3 regions of the Daeguia caeni genome follow, and region 2 is predicted to be linked to each of the others. Evidence: predicted binding sites of a transcription regulator. Region 2 holds the regulator's gene; each other region holds the start of a gene.

The links. The regulator LexA, encoded in region 2, represses DNA repair genes until DNA is damaged. The targets are predictions, from matches to a motif close to TGTTCNNNNTGTGTTCNG.
Region 1: a site for LexA is predicted at 4,511-4,528, ahead of dnaE (DNA polymerase III subunit alpha). Genes of this name have one in related genera too.
Region 3: a site for LexA is predicted at 2,429-2,446, ahead of ACFO1V_RS03835 (DNA recombination protein RmuC). Genes of this name have one in related genera too.

What each region holds. Positions count from the first base shown of each region.
Region 1 is NZ_JBHSEL010000119.1:44,658-52,328, forward strand. Features, by position in the region: gene ACFO1V_RS12435 (NAD(P)-dependent oxidoreductase) at 1-554, shown strand, start outside; gene dnaE (DNA polymerase III subunit alpha) at 742-4,230, opposite strand; gene ACFO1V_RS12445 (ABC transporter ATP-binding protein) at 4,665-5,348, opposite strand; gene ACFO1V_RS12450 (lipoprotein-releasing ABC transporter permease subunit) at 5,348-6,667, opposite strand; gene proS (proline--tRNA ligase) at 6,670-7,671, opposite strand, start outside.
Region 2 is NZ_JBHSEL010000053.1:132,218-139,888, reverse strand. Features, by position in the region: gene ACFO1V_RS08580 (ComEC/Rec2 family competence protein) at 1-2,217, shown strand, start outside; gene lexA (transcriptional repressor LexA) at 2,480-3,196, opposite strand; gene ACFO1V_RS08570 (molybdopterin molybdotransferase MoeA) at 3,402-4,616, opposite strand; gene moaC (cyclic pyranopterin monophosphate synthase MoaC) at 4,643-5,119, opposite strand; gene trpC (indole-3-glycerol phosphate synthase TrpC) at 5,122-5,922, opposite strand; gene trpD (anthranilate phosphoribosyltransferase) at 5,937-6,956, opposite strand; gene ACFO1V_RS08550 (peptidyl-prolyl cis-trans isomerase) at 6,973-7,671, opposite strand, start outside.
Region 3 is NZ_JBHSEL010000036.1:25,625-33,295, forward strand. Features, by position in the region: gene ACFO1V_RS03825 (hypothetical protein) at 1-94, shown strand, start outside; partial or broken gene ACFO1V_RS03830 (Rdx family protein) at 671-927, shown strand; gene ACFO1V_RS03835 (DNA recombination protein RmuC) at 1,172-2,395, opposite strand; gene def (peptide deformylase) at 2,497-3,024, shown strand; gene fmt (methionyl-tRNA formyltransferase) at 3,024-3,944, shown strand; gene truA (tRNA pseudouridine(38-40) synthase TruA) at 3,948-4,703, shown strand; gene ACFO1V_RS03855 (hypothetical protein) at 4,841-5,446, opposite strand; gene dapE (succinyl-diaminopimelate desuccinylase) at 5,454-6,641, opposite strand; partial or broken gene ACFO1V_RS03865 (transglutaminase-like cysteine peptidase) at 7,014-7,577, shown strand.

The DNA.
Region 1 (7,671 bases), on a different contig from region 2:
CCCTGGTGCGTCACCCGGAAAAGGTTGAAAGGCTTGACAATGTCATAGCCATCAAGGCCGATGTGTTCGATACGGAAGCACTGGCAAAACAGCTTGCCGGGCATGATATCGTCATCTCAGCCTTCAATCCGGGATGGGAGGCCGACAATATCCGGCAGCGTCATGTTGAAGGCAGCCGCGCAATCACCGAGGCGGTCAAAAAGGCGCAGATCAAGCGCCTGATCGTGGTTGGCGGTGCAGGCAGCCTTTATGTCAACGGCGCGCAGCTGGTCGATTCACCGGATTTTCCGGCCGAATGGAAAGAAGGTGCTCTGGGGGCCAGGCAAGCGCTCAATGATCTGCGTGCGGAAACCGAACTGGAATGGAGTTTTGTTTCGCCGGCCATCATGCTAGAGCCGGGAGAGCGCACGGGCCAATATCGTCTCGGCGGCGATGAGCCGGTATTTGACGCCAACGGCAATTCGAAAATTTCTGTCGCTGATCTTGCCGTCGCCATTCTCGATGAGGCCGAGCAGGGCAGACATATCCGCAAGCGCTTTACCGCGGCCTATTGATAGGCGTCGATTGATGCCCCCAATCAATATGCCGCCCGGTGATATAGAGCCCCTGCCCCACGCCGGGTGATATGCGCCCATGGCAGCCGTTCATTGAAATAACCGGTTGATATTGACCAGTGCATACGGTCATTGAGACCTGCCGGTTGAGCCGGATCTCCGGTGTGTTCTTGACACACCGGAAAGATCAGACCAGCTCCACGTCAACGACGCCCGGTATTGCCTTCATTGCCGAGGCGATCTGCGGCGAGACACGATAGCGGTGCGGCAGCTCGATCTCGATTTCGCGCTGACCATTATCCTTGATCAGAATGAGACTGACCTGCCCGTCGCCGCGCGTATTGAAATGCGGCGCGATATGGCGAATGACATCGGCTGTACGCAGATAAAGTCGCATTGCCTTCTGCATCCGACAGGCTTCATCTTCCAGTGACAGGACGGTCTGGATACGCAGGCCAATTCCTTCCGGCCGGTTTTCTGCTGCGACAGTCACAACAACGGATTTGCCGCTTTCCAGCAGATCACGATATTGCGCCAGCCCTTCCGAAAACAGCACCGCTTCAAACTGGCCGGTCGCATCCGACAATTGCACAATGCCCATCTTGTTACCAGTACGGGTCTTGCGCTCCTGACGGGCGGTGACCGTTCCAGCCAGACGGCCAGCCGTTGCGCCACGCTTCACGGCAGCGGCAAAATCGGCCCAGCTTTGCACGCGCATGCGCTCCAGAACCTGGCGATATTCGTCCAGCGGATGGGCGGAAAGATAAAAGCCGACAGCCTGAAACTCGCGATGCAGTTTTTCCGATGGCAACCATGGCGCAACCTGCGGCAGGATGAGCTTTTCCTTTGGCACGCCAGACATGCCAAAAATATCGGACTGACCGCTTGCCGCATTTTCCTGCGTGCGCTGCGCAAACCCCATGATGCGATCAATACCGGCGCTGAGCGATTCACGCGAATGACCAAAGCAATCCAGCGCCCCGGCATTGATCAGGCTTTCCAGCACGCGCCGGTTGACGATGCGCGGATCGATGCGCTCACAGAAATCCTCAAGACTTTCAAATGGCTTTTCCGCCCGCACCGCCACGATATGGTCAACGGCCGCTTCGCCCACGCCCTTGATCGCCGCAAGCGAATAGAAAATCTTGCGCTCGCCGACCTCGAAGGCACGATAGGAGGTCATGACGGAAGGCGGGACGACCTCAATACCAAGCCGCATGGCTTCCAGACGGAAATCATTCAGCTTTTCCGTATTGTTCATATCATAGGTCATCGTCGCGGCGAGGAACTCGACCGAATAATGCGCCTTCATATAGGCGGTCTGATAGGAAACAATGCCATAGGCTGCAGCGTGCGACTTGTTGAAGCCATAGTCGGCAAACTTGGCCAACAGGTCGAAGATCATATTTGCCTGCGCCTTGTCCACACCCCGCTCAACCGCGCCATCCACGAAACGGGCACGCTGCTTGTCCATTTCTTCGCGGATCTTCTTACCCATGGCGCGGCGCAACAGGTCTGCTTCACCCAGCGAATAGCCGGCAAGCACCTGCGCGATCTGCATCACCTGTTCCTGATAGACAATGACGCCTTGCGTTTCCTTGATCAGGTGATCGATCTTCGGGTGAATGGAGGCAATTTCTTCCTCGCCATTCTTGCGCGCATTATAGACCGGGATATTTTCCATCGGCCCCGGACGATAGAGCGCAACAAGGGCGATAATATCCTCGATCCGGTCAGGTCGCATGCCAAGCAGCGCCTTGCGCATGCCCGCACTTTCCACCTGGAACACGCCAACCGTCTCACCGCGCGAGAGCATTTCATAGGTCAGCTTGTCATCATAGGGCAGATGGGTGAGATCGATCTTGATTCCCTTGCGTGCCACCAGCTTGACGGCCGTCTGCAGCACCGTCAGCGTCTTGAGGCCAAGAAAGTCGAACTTGACGAGGCCTGCCTGTTCAACCCATTTCATGTTGAACTGGGTTACCGGCATGTCCGAACGCGGATCGCGATACATGGGCACGAGCTCGGACAGTGGTCGGTCACCAATCACGATGCCGGCGGCATGCGTTGAAGCGTGGCGGTAAAGCCCCTCAAGTTTCAGCGCGATGTCAAGCAGCCTGCCAACGACCGGCTCCTTCTCGCGCTCTTCCATCAGCTTCGGTTCTGTTTCGATGGCCTGGGCAAGCGATACCGGATTGGCCGGGTTCTGCGGCACCAGCTTGCAGAGACGGTCAACCTGACCATAAGGCATTTCCAGCACGCGCCCAACGTCGCGCAGCACGGCGCGCGCCTGCAGTGTACCAAAGGTGATGATCTGGGCGACCTGATTGCGCCCATATTTCTCCTGCACATAGCGGATCACCTCTTCGCGGCGATCCTGACAGAAGTCGATATCGAAGTCCGGCATCGAAACGCGATCCGGATTAAGAAAACGTTCAAACAGCAACGAGAAGCGTAACGGGTCAACATCGGTGATGGTCAGGGCATAGGCCACCAGCGAACCCGCACCCGAACCACGCCCCGGCCCGACGGGAATGTCATGCGCCTTTGCCCACTTGATGAAGTCCGAAACAATGAGAAAGTAACCCGGAAATTTCATGCGGGTGATGATGCCGATCTCATATTCGAGACGCTCTTCATATTGCTCAGGCGTATAGCCTTCCGCACAGCCGGCCGTCTCCAGCCGCATTTTCAGCCCCTCGCGCGCCTGACGCGCCAGCTCATCGGCCTCTGCCTGCATGGCTGCTTCAGGTTCCTCCGTCTCGCCGGTAAAGCGCGGCAGGATCGGCTTTCTGGTCTGGGTGAACCAGCTGCAGCGCTGAGCGATTTCGACGGTATTGTCGAGCGCTTCCGGCAGATCGGAAAACAGCGCCACCATTTCGGCACGGCTTTTCAGATAATGATCCGGCGTCAGACGACGGCGATCATCGTTTGACAGGATCTGGCCTTCTGCAATCGCAAGCAGGGCGTCATGCGCCTCATAATCTTCCGCCGTAAGGAAAAAGGCCTCATTCGTGGCAACCAGCGGCAAATCAAGCTCATAGGCAAGCCCGATGGTCCTTGCCTCAAGCGCACGGTTATAGCCGGCATGGCGCTGCAATTCGACGTAAAGCCGATTGCCAAAAATCTGCTTCAGGAATTCAAGCCTTGAACGCGCCCGATCGGGCCTGTCCATCGACAGCGCATGGCCAATCGGCCCAAGCGGCCCGCCGGTCAGAACAATGATATCCCTGGACAGATCCCTGAGCCAGCCCGCTTCGATATGCACCGGATCGCCGGTTGGCGTATCGAGATAGGCGCGGCTGACCAGCCGAACCAGATTGGCATAGCCTTCTTCGGTCGCTGCCAGCATGACCAGTGGCGCCAGATCCAGCGCCATCTTGCGATTGGCACTACGGCTGTTGTCGCTGTGATCGCCAAAGGCAATATCAAGCTGACAGCCGATGATCGGCTGCAGCCCCTCTTTCGAGGCTTTCTGCGCAAATTCAAGCGCACCAAAAAGATTGTTCGTATCGGTAATCGCAATAGCCGGCGCCTCATCGGCTATTGCCTGTTTGATGATCTTTCCAACCGGAAGCGCACCTTCCAGCAGGGAATAGGCCGAGTGAACCCGCAGATGCACAAAGCGCGGTGATGATCCGCCTGTTGCCGTCGCATTGTCTGCTGTCTCACTCATTGCATCAATCCTGTTTGATTGCACCAGTTCCGTCGCATGTGTCGTGGCGGGTCCGCCCCCACGATTCTATGAGGTGCTTATCGCAGTTTCCGGCAATGCGCATCGCATGTCCACAGAAACAGGCAATTGTGAACAGGCTGCACGAAAATTGTCCGCTGTTCAGATTGCGCTGACCCAGATGGCGAAAGTGGCGACAAACAGGCTGACGGAGATGAAGGACAGAACGTCTTGCACGATATCAGTCATGGAAAGCTCCTCTCGTTCACTTATGTTTTTAGTTTGTTCCTTTTTTGTTCATAAGTCAACACCAATCAGAGCGTCCGCTTGCATTTAAGGTTTACAGAATATGAATAGGCAGAATCGCGCCTGCGCGCTTACCGTGCGGCACGCTGCAAACATGTTTTCGTGGGGGGAAACCTCCGAGGGGCGCCAGATCAGAGATCGACGACCTTGCCGTCCCTCAGCGTCACGACGCGATCCATCCGGCGGGCCAGATCATGATTATGGGTAGCAATCAGCGCAGAAAGGCCCGACTGGCGCACCAATGCTTCCAGCGCGCCAAAGACATAGGTGGAGGTTGTCGGATCAAGATTGCCGGTCGGCTCGTCAGCCAGCAGCACCAAAGGCGCATTGGCAACCGCGCGCGCAATTGCAACGCGCTGCTGTTCGCCACCTGACAATTCCGCCGGACGATGCGAAGCGCGTTTGCCAATCTTCATATAATCAAGCAGCATCTGCGCACGTTCTGCCGCCACCTTCCGGTCAAGGCCGCGGATCATCTGCGGCATCATGACATTTTCCAGCGCAGAAAATTCCGGCAGCAAATGATGGAACTGATAGACAAAGCCAATATCGTTGCGGCGGATCGCCGTGCGGTCCTCGTCGGACAGATCCTTGCAGGAACGCCCATCAAGGATGACATCGCCACTGTCCGGCCGTTCCAGCAGACCGGCCGTATGCAGCAGGGTGGATTTTCCGGCTCCTGAAGGGGCGACCAGGGCCACCATCTCGCCACGCCGCAAGGTAAATCCAGCGTCTTTCAGAATGACCAGCTCGCGGTCGGCTTCCTTATAGGCGCGCGCAACATTTTCCAGCCGCAGAACAATATTCCCCGCCATCATTCATACCTCAGGGCTTCAACCGGATCGAGCTTGGCTGCACGCCAGGCCGGGAAAATCGTGGCGATGAAGGAAAGAACCAGTGCCATGATGATGACGGACAGCGTTTCGCCCAGATCCATCTTTGCCGGCAACTGGCTGAGGAAATAAAGTTCCGGGTTAAACAGCGTCGTGCCGGACAGCCACGAGAAGAACTCACGAATGCGCTCGACATTGAGGCAGACGACAATGCCAAGGACGACACCGGCAAATGTGCCGGCAACGCCGATCGCCGCCCCCGTCATCAGGAAGATGCGCAGGATCGAGCCGCGCGTTGCTCCCATGGTGCGCAGGATGGCAATGTCGCGTCCCTTGTCCTTCACCAGCATGATGAGACCGGAAATTATGTTGAGAGCCGCAACCAATACGATCAGCGTCAGGATCATGAACATGACATTGCGTTCGACTTCCAGCGCCGAGAAGAAGGTCTGGTTGCGCTGACGCCAGTCAATCAACGACAACTGGCGGCCGGCCGCCTCCTCAATCGGTGCGCGCAGCGCATCCACATTGTCGGGATTGTCGGCAAAGATTTCGAGCGACTGCACCTTGCCTTCCTGATTGAAGAAAAGCTGCGCTTCGCTGAGGGGCATCATGACAATGGAGGCATCATATTCCGACATGCCGATCTCAAAGATCGCCACGACATTATAGGCCTTCACGCGCGGATTGACGCCAAATGGTGTCACGTCGCCTTCTGGTGAAATGACGCGCAGACTGTCGCCAACGGACAGGCCGAGATTTTCGGCCATACGGGTGCCGATGGCAACGCCACCTGCCTGATCAAAGCCTGTCAGCGTGCCCTGCCGGATATTGCCGGACACAAGTTTCAGCTTGTCCAGATCTTCCTCACGCAAGCCCCGCACCAGAGCACCCGTGCCAGCGCCGACATTGCCCTGCACAAGCGCCTGCCCTTCCACGACCGGAATGGCAAAGCTGACGCCGGGAATGGCGTCAATGCGCGGGATCAGCGTGGCATAATCATCAAGCGGCCTGTCAATCGGCTGCATGATGAGATGGCCGTTAATACCAAGAATACGGGTCAGCAGCTCGGCGCGAAAACCGTTCATCACCGCCATGACGATGATGAGCGTCGCAACACCCAGCATGATGCCGGTGAACGAAAATCCGGCAATCACCGAAATGAAGGTCTCGCGACGGCGCGCCCGCAGATAGCGCCAGGCGATCATGCGCTCGAAAGCCGAGAAAGGCCCGGAGCCAGGCTCTTTCCGTGCTGCTTTCGCTGTCTGTCTGGGCTCGGTCTTTGCCGCCGCGTCACTCATTTTCAGGCAACCAGCATATTAATTGCAGCTTCAACCGAAAGTGTCTGGCGTTCACCAGTCTTGCGATCCTTGATTTCGACTTCACCAGCCGCAACGCCACGCGGGCCGACGATGACCTGGGTCGGCAGGCCGATCAGGTCCATGGTAGCGAATTTCGACCCCGGACGTTCATCCGTATCGTCGAGCAGCGGATCAAGACCAGCATTGCTCAGAGCTTGATAAAGCTTTTCGCTGACGGCATCACAGGCTTCATCGCCCGGCTTCATGTTGACAATGCCAACACCGAACGGCGCAATCGACTTTGGCCAGATAATGCCGGCATCGTCATGGAAGGCTTCAATCGCGGCGGCAACCAGACGCGACGGGCCAATGCCATAGGACCCCATCGACACCAGATGTTCCTTGCCATCCGGCCCCTGTACCTTCGCGCCCATCGGCTCGGAATATTTGGTGCCGAAATGGAAAATATGGCCGACTTCGATACCACGGGCAGACAGGCGGTCTTCCGGCCTGACCTTTTCCCATGCCGCTTCATCATGCATTTCATCGGTTGCGGCATAAGGCGCTGTCCAGCGATTGACGATCTCGGTAAGCTGCGCGTCATTGCGGAAATCCGTATCCGCACCAGGCACTTCAATGTCGAGATAGGCGCGGTCGCAATAGACCTGGCTTTCGCCCGTCTCGGCCAGAATGATGAATTCATGGCTCAGCTCACCACCGATCGGGCCAGTATCGGCGCGCATCGGAATGGCCTGCAGGCCAACGCGGGCGAAGGTGCGCAGATAGGCCACGAACATGCGGTAATAGGCCATTTTCGCACCCTCATAATCAAGGTCGAACGAATAGGCATCCTTCATCAGGAATTCGCGCGAACGCATGACACCAAAGCGTGGACGCACCTCGTCGCGGAACTTCCACTGAATATGATAGAGGTTCAATGGCAGATCCTTATAGGAACGCACATAGGCGCGAAAAATGTCCGTGACCATTTCCTCATTGGTCGG
Region 2 (7,671 bases):
TGTCTGACTGTATTGCTGCGCTATGGTGTGCGGCATCATTTTGTTGCGGCCAGTCTCACCAATCTGGCGCTGGCCATACTGGTCGGGCTTCTTGCCGCAAAATGCGAGACAGAGCGGCGCGCCACGCAAATTCTGGGTTCTGATGTCACGACTTACCTGACAGCACGGGTTGTGATGCTTGAACAGCAGGATAAGGACAGTTTTCGCATCACGCTGGATGTCCTTGACACTGCGAGACCCCAATTGCGCCATGCACCGCAGCGCGTACGGGTGACAGCGCACGATATTCCCGCTGCAACATCTGTCGGAAGCGGACTTCAGGGTTTTGTGCGCCTGCGCATGCCATCCGGCCCGGTTCGTCCGGGCAATTATGATTTTGCCTTCAACAGCTATTTCACGGGTATTGGTGCCAATGGTTTTTTTCTGGGTACGCCCAGACTGGTCAACGTACCTCCGGCAGAGGGAATCCATGGGCAGGCAAGCAGCTGGATCGCTGCCCTGCGCGTACGGATATCGGAGCGGGTTGAGACCACACTTGCCGGGGAGGATGGCAGTGTTGCGGCAGCGTTGATTACGGGAATCCGCGCCGGGATCAGTGACAAGACCAATGAGGATCTGCGCAAGGCAGGTCTGGCGCATATCCTGTCCATATCGGGGCTTCATCTGGCGCTGGCGGCGGGAGTGGTCATGGTATCCCTGCGCTCGCTCTTTGCGCTGTTTCCCGGTTTCAGTCTGCGCTATCCGGTGAAAAAGATCGCAGCCTTTCTGTCGCTGTTGAGCTGCACGTTCTATCTTGCTCTGTCGGGCGCGGATATCGCCGCACAGCGCAGCTATATCATGATCGTCGTCATGCTGCTTGCCGTACTTTCCGACCGGCGCGCCATGAGCATGCGCAATATTGCCATTGCAGCCATGCTGACCATCGCCATCACGCCGCATGAAGTGCTGGGGCCGAGTTTCCAGATGTCATTTGCAGCCACCGCCGCGCTGATTGCAGCCTATGCGTGGTGGCTGAAAAGACATGCCGGTAATGAGCAGCCTGCGCCAGTGGGGATTCCCGGCGCAAGCCCGTTTGCCAGCATGATTGCAAGACCGGTGTTCTTTACCGCCGCAACATCAATTGTCGCCGGAGCTGCCAGCGGTGTTTTTGCCGCCTATCACTTCAACAATACCGCTCCGTTAGGACTCGTCGGCAATGTTCTGTCGCTGCCTGCCATATCCCTGATCATCATGCCATTTGGCGTGCTGGGGCTGTTGTTGATGCCTGTTGAGCTCGACTGGTTGCCATTGCAGATCATGGGGTTCGGCGTCTGGCTGGTGCGTGCGATTGCAGAAAATGTGGCTGCATGGGCGCCGGATGGCAATCCAGGCGCCATGCCTGTGCCCACACTTCTCAGCTGGGCATTGGCGATCATCCTGCTCGTTACGCTCACGACGTGGTTAAGGCTTCTGGCTGTACCACTCATGGTCATCGGTCTTGTTGTCTTCATCCGCGCGCCAATGCCCGACATTCTCGTCTCGGAAGATGCAAAGCTTGTGGCCGTGCGGCTTTCCAATGGCGATATGGCGCTTAATCAGACGCGTCCGTCCAGGTTCACGAAAGATAATTGGGGCAAAGCCTATCTCGTCCGTGCCTTCCTGCCGCCCCGCCAAAGCAGCAGTGGCGCGGTAGCATCTATCACGGACGATAGTTTTCTCTGTGAGGAAGGGCTATGCGCAATCAGCCTGCGCGATGGGCGGATGCTGACCTATACGAACCGGCCGGCCATGGAGGAGGCTGCCTGCAATATTGGTGATATTGTCGTTCTGGCAATTCCCGGAAAATCCTTGCGCTGCAAAGATCCGGACAAGCTGACCATCACACGCCAGCAGCTTGCTCTGGCCGGTGCACTGGAAATCTGGCTGGAGGACAGGCACTGGCCGGACGGGGCACCAGCCGCTCGTGCCATGACAGTCTTGGCTGCTGAAAACGATGATGGTGGGGTAGAAGCGGAAATGAAATGGCCGGAAAGGCAAGACGGGCTTCCTGTTTCCAGGGCCATGCTGACCGAAGACTGGTCGCAACCGGCAAGTCTGATGGCGGGGGACCATGGCATCGTGCTGCGCTTTGCCATAGGCGTGCCAGTGCGGCCATGGCATGAGCACAGACTCCATTCACGCGCAGCACGCGGATTGCCTGATAGTTATCAGCAGCAGAAACGTCTGGCACAAGAATAATCCGACAGGGGCAATGGAAGATGAGAATGACTAGGCAGGCCTGTTTGCAATAACAGAAAGAGGGTTGATAATCTGATTCAGGAAAACAGATTATTTTGTTGATTTATAATAGTTTTGTTTTCATGCATGTTGACGGTCGGCACGCGACATCAAGCAGCAAATCTGTCCATTTCAAATCTGTCCATTTGAAGCGCCACATGCGGAAGCGCGATCTGGCGCATTTCGACAGTGTATCATAAGGGGGCACCTTGACGAGGGCGCATTAATAGCGGCGTATCAACCCCACCAGCTTGCCCTGTACGCGTACGCGGTCAGGGCCAAAGATCCGGGTTTCATAGGCCGGATTGGCTGCTTCAAGCGCGATGGAGTCGCCCTTGCGCCGGAAGCGTTTCAGGGTTGCTTCTTCATCATCGACCAGAGCCACCACGATTTCACCCGGCGTTGCGCTGTCGCTGCGCTTGATGATGACCGTGTCGCCATCAAAAATGCCGGCCTCGATCATCGAGTCGCCCTTGACTTCAAGTGCATAATGCTCACCGGGGCCGATCATTTCCGGTGGCAGGTTCAGCATGTGGGTCTGATTCTGGATGGCCGAGATTGGTACGCCGGCTGCAATGCGGCCCATGACAGGCACGGAAACCGTGCGGGTCGAGTCATTATTGGCCGAGATGGGAATTGCATTGTTCGGCAGTGGTGTCTTGCCGAGACTGCCTTCGATCACGCTTGGCGCGAACTTCTTCTTCGCATTGAGCCCAGGGGCGATGGAATCAGGCAGGCGGACAACTTCCAGCGCGCGTGCCCGGTTGGGAAGCCTACGGATGAAGCCGCGTTCTTCCAGCGCCGTGATCAGACGATGGATGCCGGATTTCGAGGCAAGGTCAAGCGCTTCCTTCATTTCATCGAAGGATGGCGGAATGCCCGTTTCTTTCAGTCGCTCGTGTATAAACAGCAAAAGCTCGTGCTGTTTGCGGGTTAACATGCGAACGGCCCTCCGACAGAATCGAGAAAAACAAAACCAGAACGAACACTATATGTTCCAGTCTTGTTCTGCAATGGTTTTAAAAAGATTAAAGCCTGTTCCGCTTTTCAAAAGACCGAAACGTCATGTTTGTCGGGCATCTGCCGGGTGGGTTTACGATTTGGCAGTAAAAACAGAACGATAGGTGCTGATTTTCCGCTCTTTATCATAAGGGAACGATCTCGCAGTCATCGCCGGCCCTGGCGGCTGGTGCATTTTCGCGCCTGATCAGAATGGCGTCGCTCCTTGCCAGAGCTGTCAACATGGAAGAATCCTGCACCGGAAAAGGCGTAGCGACAAGCCGTCCTGTTGCATCTGATTCCAGCTTGACGCGGACGAAATCCCGGCGTTCGCCATTGGTTGGCATGTCGACACCGAGGATGGCTGGCTGCGGTGTGACGGTCTGTTTCAGGCCTGTGAGTGTCGCAATGAGCGGGCGCAGGAAGACGAGGCTGCAGATGAAGCTTGAAACCGGATTGCCGGGCAGTCCTAGAAAATGCACCACTCGGCCGCTAATGGTTTTTCGTCCATACATGAGCGGCTTGCCGGGGCGCATGGCGATTTTCCAGAAGCCGATCTCGACCTGATTTGCCTTGAGGGCGGCGGCAACATAATCATGGTCTCCGACAGAAGCGCCGCCAGAGGTGACAATAATGTCGGATCCGCGTGCAATCGCCGCGTCAATCGCGGTGGTGATCATGTCGAGATTATCATGCAGAATGCCCTGGTCATCAGCAATGCCGCCGGCGCTGCGGACGATCGCGCCGATGGCATAATTATTTGATGCAATGATCTGATCCGGGCCGGGAGGCGTGCCGGGAAGCACGAGTTCATTGCCGGTTGCAAGGATGGCGATGCGCGGCCTTTTCGCCACCGTCACGGTGGCATTGCCGCTTGCAGCAGTCAGGGCAAGGTGACGCGCATCAAGTCTTGTTCCCGTTTCGACCAGCATCTCGCCCATGGTAAAATCAAGTCCGGCACGACGGATATGGCGGCCCTTGCTGACACCATCAAGAATCGTAACCTGATTGCCGGTACGCGCGGTGTTTTCCTGTATGACAACCGTATCCGCGCCATCAGGCAAGGGGGCGCCTGTGAAAATGCGCACGGCCTGTCCGGGGTGAAGCGTGCCAGTAAAATGCATGCCCGCAGCCGATTCGCCAATGATTTCAGCCGTAAAAGGGTAGGTGACCGGCTCTGGCGCAATCAGCGCATAGCCATCCATGGCCGAGCAGTCGAAAGGCGGCTGATTCAGTCTGGCGATGACAGGTTCTGCCAGAATCCGGTTGCCAGCCTCGGCAATCGGCACGGTTTCTGTACCGGTTGGCATGACGGAGGACAGGATGCGCTCAAGCGCTTCATCGACGGACAGCATGGACATGTGCGCCTCTGTTACGGCAGGTGAAATCAGATTTTCCAGTCGCCCGATTTGCCACCGGATTTTTCAACCACACGAATTCCCGTGATTTCCATGTGTTTGTCGGCTGCCTTGGCCATGTCATAGATTGTCAGACATGTGACGGAAACGGCCGTGAGTGCCTCCATCTCCACACCTGTGCGGCCCTTGAGTTTGGCGATGGCACGAACATGGAGCCCCGGCAGATCATGATCCGGGGTGATGTCGACGGCAACCTTGCTCAGCATCAGCGGGTGGCAAAGCGGAATGAGATCAGCCGTTTTCTTGGCTGCCATGATGCCTGCAATGCGCGCTGTTGCGATGACGTCACCCTTGGCCGCATTGCCCTCCAGAATGAGGGCAAGCGTTTCCGGTTTCATTTTCACCGCGCCTTCGGCAATGGCGATGCGATCCGTTTCGTCCTTGTTGCCGACATCGACCATATTGGCCGCGCCAGACTGGTCGATATGTGTGAGCCTGGATACCATGGTCAGGCCTTGCCGGTCAGTAGTTCATGCGTGGCGACCGCCACATCGGCCTTGCGCATCAGGCTTTCGCCGATCAGGAATGTACCAATACCGGCTTTTTCCAGCCGCAGGCAGTCATCATGGGTAAAAATGCCGCTTTCACCGACGAGCAAACGGTCTGACGGCACCATCTTTGCGAGTCGTTCGGAAACAGCGAGATCGACTTCAAAGGTGCGCAGATTGCGGTTATTGACGCCCACCAGTTTCGATGACAGTTTCAACGCGCGTTCCATCTCGGCTTCGTCATGCACTTCGATAAGCGCGTCCATGCCAAGTTCAAAGGCGGTTTCCTCAAGCGCCCTGGCAAGGTCATCATCCACACTGGACAGGATGATCAGGATGCAATCGGCACCCCAGCTGCGTGCTTCATAAACCTGATAGGTGTCGAACAGGAAATCCTTGCGCAGGGCAGGCAGGTTGCAGGCAGCGCGTGCCTGGGTCAGGAATTCTGGTGCGCCCTGAAAGGATGGTGTGTCGGTGAGTACGGAAAGGCAGGCAGCCCCGCCAAGTTCATAGGCCTTTGCCAGTGCTGGCGGGTTGAAATCGGGCCGGATCAGCCCCTTGGACGGGCTTGCCTTCTTGATTTCGGCAATCAGCGCAAACTGTCCGGCAGCGCGCTTTGCTTCCAGCGCCTGTTTGAAGCCACGTGTCCTGTCCTGATCAACAAGGCGCGCCTTCAGTTCATCAAGCGGCAGCTTTGCCTTGGCAGCGGCAATTTCCTCGCGCTTATAGGCTTCAATCTTGCGGAGAATGTCGGTGGACAATGCTTGTTCCTCGATCAGGCAGACATGCCGTTGGAAACGGCAATCAGTTTCTGCAATACGGTCAATGCCGCGCCAGTATCAATTGATTGTGCAGCAAGCTCAATGCCCTGTCTTATATCTTGAGCCTTGTCGGCAATGACAAGTGCTGCACCTGCATTGAGGAGTACGATATCACGATAGGCGTTTTTCGCGCCATCCAGCACGGCGCGCAGTGCAACGGCATTTTCAGCCGCATCGCCACCTTTGAGCGCCTGCGGCTCGACACGGGCAAGTCCGACTTCTTCCGGCGTGATTTCAAACAGGCGAACCTTGCCATTTTCGAGCGCGGCAATTTTCGTCGCCCCGGTGGTGGTCATTTCATCAAGACCGTCGCCATGCACAACCCATGCGGCAACCGAGCCAAGATCCTTCAGCACATGGGCGACAGGCTCGACCCATTCCGGCGAATAGACACCAACCAGCTGACGCTTGACGCTGGCCGGATTGGAGAGGGGGCCCAGAAGATTGAAGATCGTGCGTGTGCCGAGCTCAACACGCGACGGGCCGACATGGCGCATGGCCGAATGGTGCATGGGAGCAAACATGAAACCAAGGCCGGTTTCGCTGATGCAGCGGCTGATGGTTTCGGCATCGGCTTCAATATTGATGCCCAGGGCGGCCAGCGTGTCGGCCGCGCCGGAACGAGAGGAGAGCGCGCGATTGCCATGCTTGGCCACCGGAACGCCAGCGCCTGCAACTACCATGGCGGCACAGGTCGACACATTATAGGAGCCGGACTGGTCGCCGCCGGTGCCGACAATATCGATGGCATTTTCAGGGGCGTTGACCGGCAGCATGCGCGAGCGCATGGAGGCAACCGCCCCGACAATTTCCGGCACGGTCTCGCCACGCACGCGCAGCGCCATCAGAAAACCGCCAATCTGCGATGGCGTGGCCTGACCGGACATCATGATGTCGAAAGCAGCCTCGGCATCCTCACGCGACAGCGGCACGCCAGAAGCTGCCTTGGCGATATATGGTTTCATATCTGCCATTTGCTTATCCCCTCGATCAGAATGCCAGGACGCGGTTGAGAAGATCCTGGTTGACCCTGACCGGATATTGTTTCTGCAATTCACCAACAAGCTGTTCCAGAACATCATCGGAAACAGCACGGGCAAGATAGTTCCGCTGTGCCTCAGGAATGGAGTCTGCGCCCGCACCAGCCGGTTCGGTCACGGACGTCACTTTGAACAGGATCTGCGCATTGCCCGCCGGGGCCGGGGCTATGCCGACGAGACCATCGGGACCACGGAAAATCTGCGCTGCCGCCGCTGATCCGATGCTGGCATCATTGGTTGCGCGCGTCACACCCATCCTGGTCTGCTTTTCAAGTCCCAGTTCGCTGGCAAGTGCATCAAGCGTTGTGCCACCATCAACGCGTTTCTTCAGCTCCTCCATGCGTGCTGTCAGGCGACGGGCAGCTTCTTCTTCCTTCCAGGCAGCAATGACCTTGTCCGTGACCTCATCAAGCGTGCGATCATGCGCCGGGGTGATGTCATCGACCTGATACCAGAGATAGCCATTGTTGCCGAGCGTCAGCGCATCATTGTCAAAGCCCTGATCAGCCTGAAACACGGCTGGCAGCAGCGCCTGTGTATTGGGAAGATCAACAGGCTTGCCGGAAGGATCATTGCCTTCCGCATCAACCGCTTCAATGGTCACGGTCTTCAGATTGAGCTTCCTTGCCGTATCGGCCATGGAATTGCC
Region 3 (7,671 bases), on a different contig from region 2:
CGCTCCTTCCATAATGGTCGGAGCACATGCCAAAGCACATTTATCTACATTTGAAATGATGCTGCAGACTGCAGCATGGCGCTGCCAATGCTGAAAAATGTAATGGTCGATAATAGTATGGAGGCCATTATCTTTTCCACAATGTAATTCCTTATGAAAATAATAATTCGATACGAAATTCCTGTATCGATGATTACATCTTATCACCATAAAAAATAACAATAAATCCATATATTTTTGTCATATTTATTTCGACTGCAATCGTATTTTATTAAAAAATAAAACGCATGATTGGCGTTATTTTTAAACAAATATACTATTATATTAAAAGTTGCTTCGGATGGATTTAGTTTACAATAAGGCCGTCATAGTTCAATATTTTGTGGTTTGCTGCGGCTTTCATGCATGCAGGACCATGCGTAAACATCAGGACGGGACGGTCGCGCGCGCGGGGATTTGCCGCTATAATCTGTCCAGAGTGGCAGTTCCAGGAAGAGTGGAAACCGGTTTTCCGCCTAGGCTGCGAAACAATGTTAAAATAGCATGTTGAAGCAATCAGCATTTCCGTGGAAATCTGAATTGCCCAAGCGGAATATGTCATGCCAAAGGCGAAAGATTACAGTCCGTGACCGTCAGAATTTCTCTTACCTATTGTGCGCAATGCAACTGGATGCTGCGCGCGGCATGGCTGGCGCAGGAATTGCTGCAGACTTTTGGCCAGGATCTGGCAGAAGTGTCGCTGAGGCCCGGCACAGGCGGTATTTTTGAAATCCGCGTGCATAGCCGGATGGCAGTGAAACGCTTGTCTGGGAACGCAGGCGCGATAACGGCTTTCCGGAGGCCAAGGTGCTGAAACAGCGCGTGCGTGATCTTGTCTGGCCAGAGCGCGATCTGGGTCATGCAGATCGCAGCTCCACAGCCGGATAATGCCATGCAGGTTTTCATGCAGGTTTGAAGTGGTTTTCGTGGCCTGAATTTAAGCCCATTGGTCCGAAACCTGATGCGTGGGTCGCAGGTTATGACATGCAGGCTTGTGAAAGGCTTCAGGCGTTTCCCGAACGCGCAGCCATCCCGATTTCACGGAAACGCTAAAATGGCTCTGGCAAATGGTTTGCCGCCCTGTTTTCCGCAATTCCGGACGGAAACAGGTTTCGACATTTTCTGGAACTGCCTAGTCTTCATCGACCACGCGCAAACGCAGTGCGCCGGGTGTTCGTTCGCCGGGGCGCGTCTGCGGGGCGTCCTCGATCGGTTTTTCGCCCAGTTCCAGCGCCTCGATCTTTGCGCCGCGCTTCATGACCTTGGATGACGACACCAGAATATCGTCAATATCCTTGCTTGCCTGCTGGAAATGCCCTTGCAGCTTGCGCACGCGCTCATCAAGCCGCGCCACATCTTCCATCAGCCGGATCACTTCCGCCTGAATGACATGGGCCTGTTCGCGCATGCGCGCATCTTTCAGGATGGCCTGAATGACCTGGATCGACAGCATCAGGAGCGATGGCGAGACAATCACCACGCGCGCGCGATGGGCGCGCTGCACCAGCGCCTCGAAATGTTCATGAATATCGGCAAAGATCGACTCGGATGGCACGAACAGAAAGGCCGTATCCTGGGTTTCACCGGGGATCAGATATTTGTCGGCAATGTCCTTGATATGGGTTTCCATGTCGCGGCGAAACTGTGCAATCGCCTGTTTGCGCGCTTCCGGTTGTTCGGTTTCGCGCATGGCGTTCCATGCTTCGAGCGGGAATTTCGCGTCAACCACCAGAGACGGCGCATTGTTTGGCATGCGCACCAGACAGTCGGGGCGGGTGCCGTTCGACAGGGTTGCCTGAAATTCATAAGCGCCCTGCGGCAGGCCATCGGCAATGATGGCTTCCATGCGTGACTGGCCAAAGGCGCCGCGTGTCTGCTTGTTGGCAAGGATGGCCTGCAACTGCACCACCTGACCGGCAAGCGACTGGATATTGTTCTGCGCCGTATCGATGATGGCAAGCCGCTCCTGCAATTTGGCGAGATTTTCATGCGTGGAGCGGGTCTGTTCGGTCATGGTCTGGCCGAGACGGTGGGTCATGCCGTCAAGCCGCTCGCGAATGGCCTGATTCAGCTCTGCCTGGCGCGAGCCGAAGACCTCCGCCATGGTCTGCATGCGGCCCTGCATTTCGGCCTGGGCCTTGAGGATTTCGGCCATGCGATATTCGGCTTCGCGGGCACGTTCTTCCGCCTGCGCTTCTGCCACGGCGCGCAGCCGGGCCGAACGGGCGGCCGTAATCAGAAACAGGGCAAGACAGAGCACCACCACCACAATGGCCGCAAGCAGGAGATCGCCAAGCGAAAAGATGGTGCTGCCAAGCTGTAACAGCGGTTCATGCAACAAAGACTGGTTTTCCATTTTGCAAGCTTAGCTGATTCGTACAAACTTGCAGAGATCAAAACGGGAACATTTTGCAAAGCGCAATTGACGAGTTCGCATCGAGCGATTACGTGGAAGCCATGTCAGTAAAACCGCTTATCATTCTCCCCGATCCGCTGCTGCGTCTGGTTTCCAAGCCGGTTGAACGCTTTGATGACCAGTTGCGCAAATTTGCCGGCGACATGTTCGACACCATGTATGATGCGCCGGGCATTGGCCTTGCCGCCATTCAGGTGGGCGAGCCGATCCGCATGCTGGTTATTGATCTCGCCAAGGGCGACGAGGAGAAACAGCCGCATGTTTTCGTCAATCCACAGATTGTTTCCTCCTCGGATGAGCGTGGCACCTATGAAGAAGGTTGCCTGTCGATTCCCGATTATTATGCGGAGGTGGAGCGCCCGGCGAAAATCAGGGTCGAATATTTCGACCTTGAGGGCAAGCCGCAGAGCATGGATGCGGATGGGCTGATGGCGACCTGCCTGCAGCACGAGATTGACCATCTCAATGGTGTGCTGTTCATTGACCATCTGTCGAAGCTGAAGCGCGACATGGTGATCAAGAAGTTCAGGAAGCTCGCCAGGGAGCGGGCGGGCAGGAAGGTGCTGTGATGCGTATCGTCTTCATGGGCACGCCGGAATTTTCGGTGCCGATCCTGACGGCCATCATTGGCCATGGCTATGAGGTGGTGGCGGTCTATACCCAGCCGCCGCGCCCGGCGGGGCGGCGCGGGCTGGAGCTCACCAAGTCGCCGGTGCATGAAAAGGCCGAACAATTTGGCATTCCGGTCTTTACACCAAAGAGCCTGAAAGATCCGGAAGAACAGGCAGCCTTTGCTGCTCTTGAGGCTGATGTTGCCATTGTGGTGGCCTATGGGCTGCTGCTGCCCAAGGCCATTCTCGAAGCGCCGCGCCTTGGCTGTTACAATGGTCATGCCTCGCTGTTGCCGCGCTGGCGGGGGGCGGCGCCGATCCAGCGCGCGATCATGGCCGGTGACAGCGAAACCGGCATGATGATCATGAAGATGGACGAGGGGCTTGATACCGGCCCTGTCGCCATGGCGGAAAAGGTGGTGATCACGCCGGATATGACGGCGGGCGAATTGCACGACAGGCTCAGCCAGATCGGGGCAGACCTGATGGTACGCGCACTTGGCGCGCTTGAGCGCGACAGCCTTGCCCTGCAGCCGCAGGCCGAGGAAGGCATCACCTATGCCGCCAAGATCGACAAGGCCGAGGCGCGCATCGACTGGTCGAAGCCTGCCAGGGATGTGCACAACAGGATTCGCGGCCTGTCGCCCTTTCCGGGCGCATGGTGCGAAATGGAAATCAATGGCGCGGTTGAGCGGGTGAAATTGCTGCGCTCGACGCTGGGTGAGGGCAATGGCGTGCCGGGCACGGTTCTGGATGAACGCCTGACGATTGCCTGCGGCAAGGGCGCGGTTCGGCTTGTGAGCCTGCAGCGCTCTGGTGGCAAGCCTCTGGCGGCGGCAGATTTCCTGCGTGGTGCACATGTGACGAAGGTTCTTTGAACAGTGCCGCGTTACAAGCTTCTGATCGAATATGACGGCACGCCCTATGCGGGCTGGCAGCGTCAGGAAAACGGCCATACGGTTCAGGCCGCGATTGAGCAGGCGTTCAGGAAATTCTGCGGCGAGGATCTGACGCTGAGTGCGGCTGGTCGTACGGATGCCGGTGTACATGCGACAGCGCAGGTGGCGCATGTCGATCTTTCCAGGGATTGGGCTGCCGGCAAGGTGCGCGATGCGGTCAATGCCCATCTGGTGATGGCCAATGAGCGCATCAGCATTCTCAATGTCGAAAAGACGACGGATGCTTTCGACGCGCGTTTTTCCGCCCGCGCGCGGCATTATCTCTATCGCATCTGCAATCGTCGCGCGCCGCTGGCGCTGGATTATCAGCGGGCATGGTGGGTGCAGAAGCGGCTTGATCATGAGGCCATGCATGAGGCGGCCCAGCGGCTTCTAGGCGAACATGATTTCACTACCTTCCGTGCCACGCAATGTCAGGCCAAAAGCCCGGTCAAGACGCTCGACCGTCTCGATGTCACGCGCAAAGGGGATTATGTCGAATTGCGGGTGTCGGCGCGTTCCTTCCTGCACAATCAGGTGCGCTCCTTTGCCGGCAGCCTGATGGAAGTGGGGGTTGGCCGCTGGACGGCGGATGACCTGCAGGCAGCTCTTGAAGCGCGCGACCGCAAGGCCTGTGGTCAGGTGGCCCCGCCCTATGGGCTGTATCTCGTCGGTGTGGATTACGCCTTTCCGTTTTAGGCCTGATGCCAGCGCCAGCGGGCAAACAGGCACATTCCTGCAACAATCCGGATTTTCACGGAAATGCTGATTGCTCTGACATGTTGTTTCCCGCAGTTCCGGGCGGAAAACCTGTTTCGACTTTTTCTGGAATTGTTTTAATAGGCTTGATGGGCAAAGCCGATCCGGAAGATCTGCTGCAGCAGCACGGTCAGGAACAGCGTGCCGAAAAAGACACAGGCAAAGAACGGCGCGACAACCACATGCGGTCGTTGCAGGGCAACATGCGTCAGGCGATAGCCTAACACGACAGATGCGCCGAACATGATGAAGGCAAACAGCGTCGTCACATCCGCGCTGTCAGGCACGAACAGCTGCAACAGGGTGATCGGGGCAAAGAACCAGGACACAAGCGCCGTGCCCCAGTTTGTCGCAATCACATAGGGCGCATAACGGCTGGCTATGCCGATCGTGCGCGCAAGCAGGCCGACAAGGATCAGCGGAATGACCCATGCGGCAATATCGACAAAGGCCAGGCGCAGGATGATGGCAAGTCGAAAGCCGGCTTCCTCGCGGCCCGCGGTCAGATTGGCCGCAGCGCTGACCCAGCTTGCAAAGAGCGGCGGCAGCGCCACGACAATGGCATAAAAGGAAGACCAGAAATCCTCTGCCGAAATATCGAGATAATCCAGACCATCACGGCGCCCCAGCATCATGCGCCATACGCCGTTGAAATAGCGAAATATATCGTCGAGGCTCGGCATTCACACCCTATGCAAGAAAATCAGCGATGAAGCGTTCGTAAATCTGCGTCAGATCTTCCAGTTCCGCAAGCGGTACACGCTCGTCGACCATATGCATGGTCTGGCCGGCAAGGCCAAATTCAACCACCGGGCAATAATCCTTGATGAAACGGGCATCCGACGTACCGCCAGAGGTGGACAGCTCCGGGCGTCTGCCGGTCACCGCCTCGATCGATCGGGTAAGCGTGCCGATCAGCCTGTCGTCCCGTGTCAGGAAGACATGGCTTGGGCGTTCATTCCAGACGAGATCATATTGAATTGCTGTGTCACGGCCGGGGCGCAGGCGGTTTGCCTGGGCTGCGCGTTCCAGCCGCGCACAGATCTCGGCCTTCAGGCTTTCTGCCGTCCAGGTATCGTTGAAACGGATGTTGAAGCCTGCCGTCGCCCTGGCGGGAATCACATTGGTGGCGCGATTGCCGACATCAATGGTGGTGACTTCCAGATTGCTGGCCTGGAAATTTTCCGTGCCATGGTCAAAGGCCGGATCGAGCAGGCTTTCGAGCAGGCACATCATGCCGCGCACCGGATTGTCCGCACGCTGCGGATAGGCGACATGGCCCTGAATGCCATGTACGGTGATGGTGCCGGAAAGGGAACCACGGCGGCCGATCTTGATCATTTCACCCAGCGTGGTGGGATTGGTCGGCTCGCCGACGATCGATGCATCCCAGCTTTCGCCACGCTGTTTTGCCCATTCCAGCAGCTTGACCGTACCATTGATCGCCGGGCCTTCCTCGTCGCCGGTAATGAGGAAGGAGATGCTGCCCGCGAGGCTGCCATGTTTTTCCAGATGCCGGGCAACGGCTGCGACGAAACAGGCAATGCCGCCCTTCATGTCCACTGCGCCGCGGCCATACATGATGCCGTCTTCAATCGCGGCGGAGAAGGGCGGATGTTTCCACAGCGCCTCATCGCCGGGCGGCACCACATCGGTGTGGCCGGCAAACATCAGATGCGGGCCATTGCCGGATCTGCGTGCATAGAGATTTTCAATGTCCGGTGTGCCCGCTTCGCTGAAAACGGGGCGTTCGATGCTGAAACCCATGGGTTTCAGCATGTTTTCCAGTACGCCCAGTGCGCCGCCTTCAGCAGGCGTGACAGAGGGGCAGCGGATCAGGGCGGCAAGGTTTTCGGCGGGATCAACAGGCAGGGTCATGGCATCCAACTGACAAAGAGAATCAATTGGCTGCAAGACTAGAGCAATTCAGATTTTCACGGAAACACTGAATTGCTCCGACATACTGTCATTTCGCAGTTCCAGGGTGGAAAACCGGGGCCCACTTTTCCTGGAACTGCAGTTTGTCTTTTGCGCAGTTCCGGACGGAAAACCGGAGCCCACTTTTCCTGGAACTGCTTTGTGCCCTTTCGTGCATGGCGGCCTTGCCTGCCTGTTTGTGCTTGACCGGGCCGACAATGCCGTCGTTCAGTAAGCTGAAGTTGATAATGAGCCTATATGGCCGGTTGACGGGAACACGCGCATGGGAAAGCTGAGGCAGTTCTTGCCGCATACCCTGACCGGCATTGGGCAATCACTTTTCCGGCCGCAGCGGCAGAGTTGAACGAGACGGGAAGGGTTACCAGCATTCCCTGTGGCCATCTCGACTGGTGCAGGCGCAAACCGGATGATTGCTGCAGGCACAAGGTTGCAGCTCCGCTGAAATTGACCGATGCGCGGCGTGCACTGCTGCAGGTGGTCAATGATGCGGTCAACCGCAGCATAGGCGCCGTTCCGGATCAGCAGAATTACGGCTTGCGTGATTATTGGGCGATACCGGCCAAGGCAGGGGCGATTGCGAGGATTTTGTGCTCGCCAAACGCGCCAGACTCATGGCGCGGGGGATCGATCCATCCCTGTTGCTGATCACCTTGGTGCAGGGGCGTGAGCCGCATGTGGTGCTGACGGTGTGCACTGATCATGGTGACTATATTTCGACAATCTGCGCAATGAAGTGCTTCCGCTTGAGAAGACCTTCATTGCTACATCAAGATGCAGTCGCCTGCCCATGCGGGTGAATGGATGTCTGTTGCCGGGCGCAGAACCGTGGTGGTGCAGAACTGCCCAGCCCCTGTTGCCACTGTGCGTGCAAGGTGAAATTGTTCATATAATCTGTACAATGTTTGCACGTGCTCTGTTTGCTTTTGATGAGCACAAGAAGACTCTCACAAGGGTGTGAGCAGATAGTGTT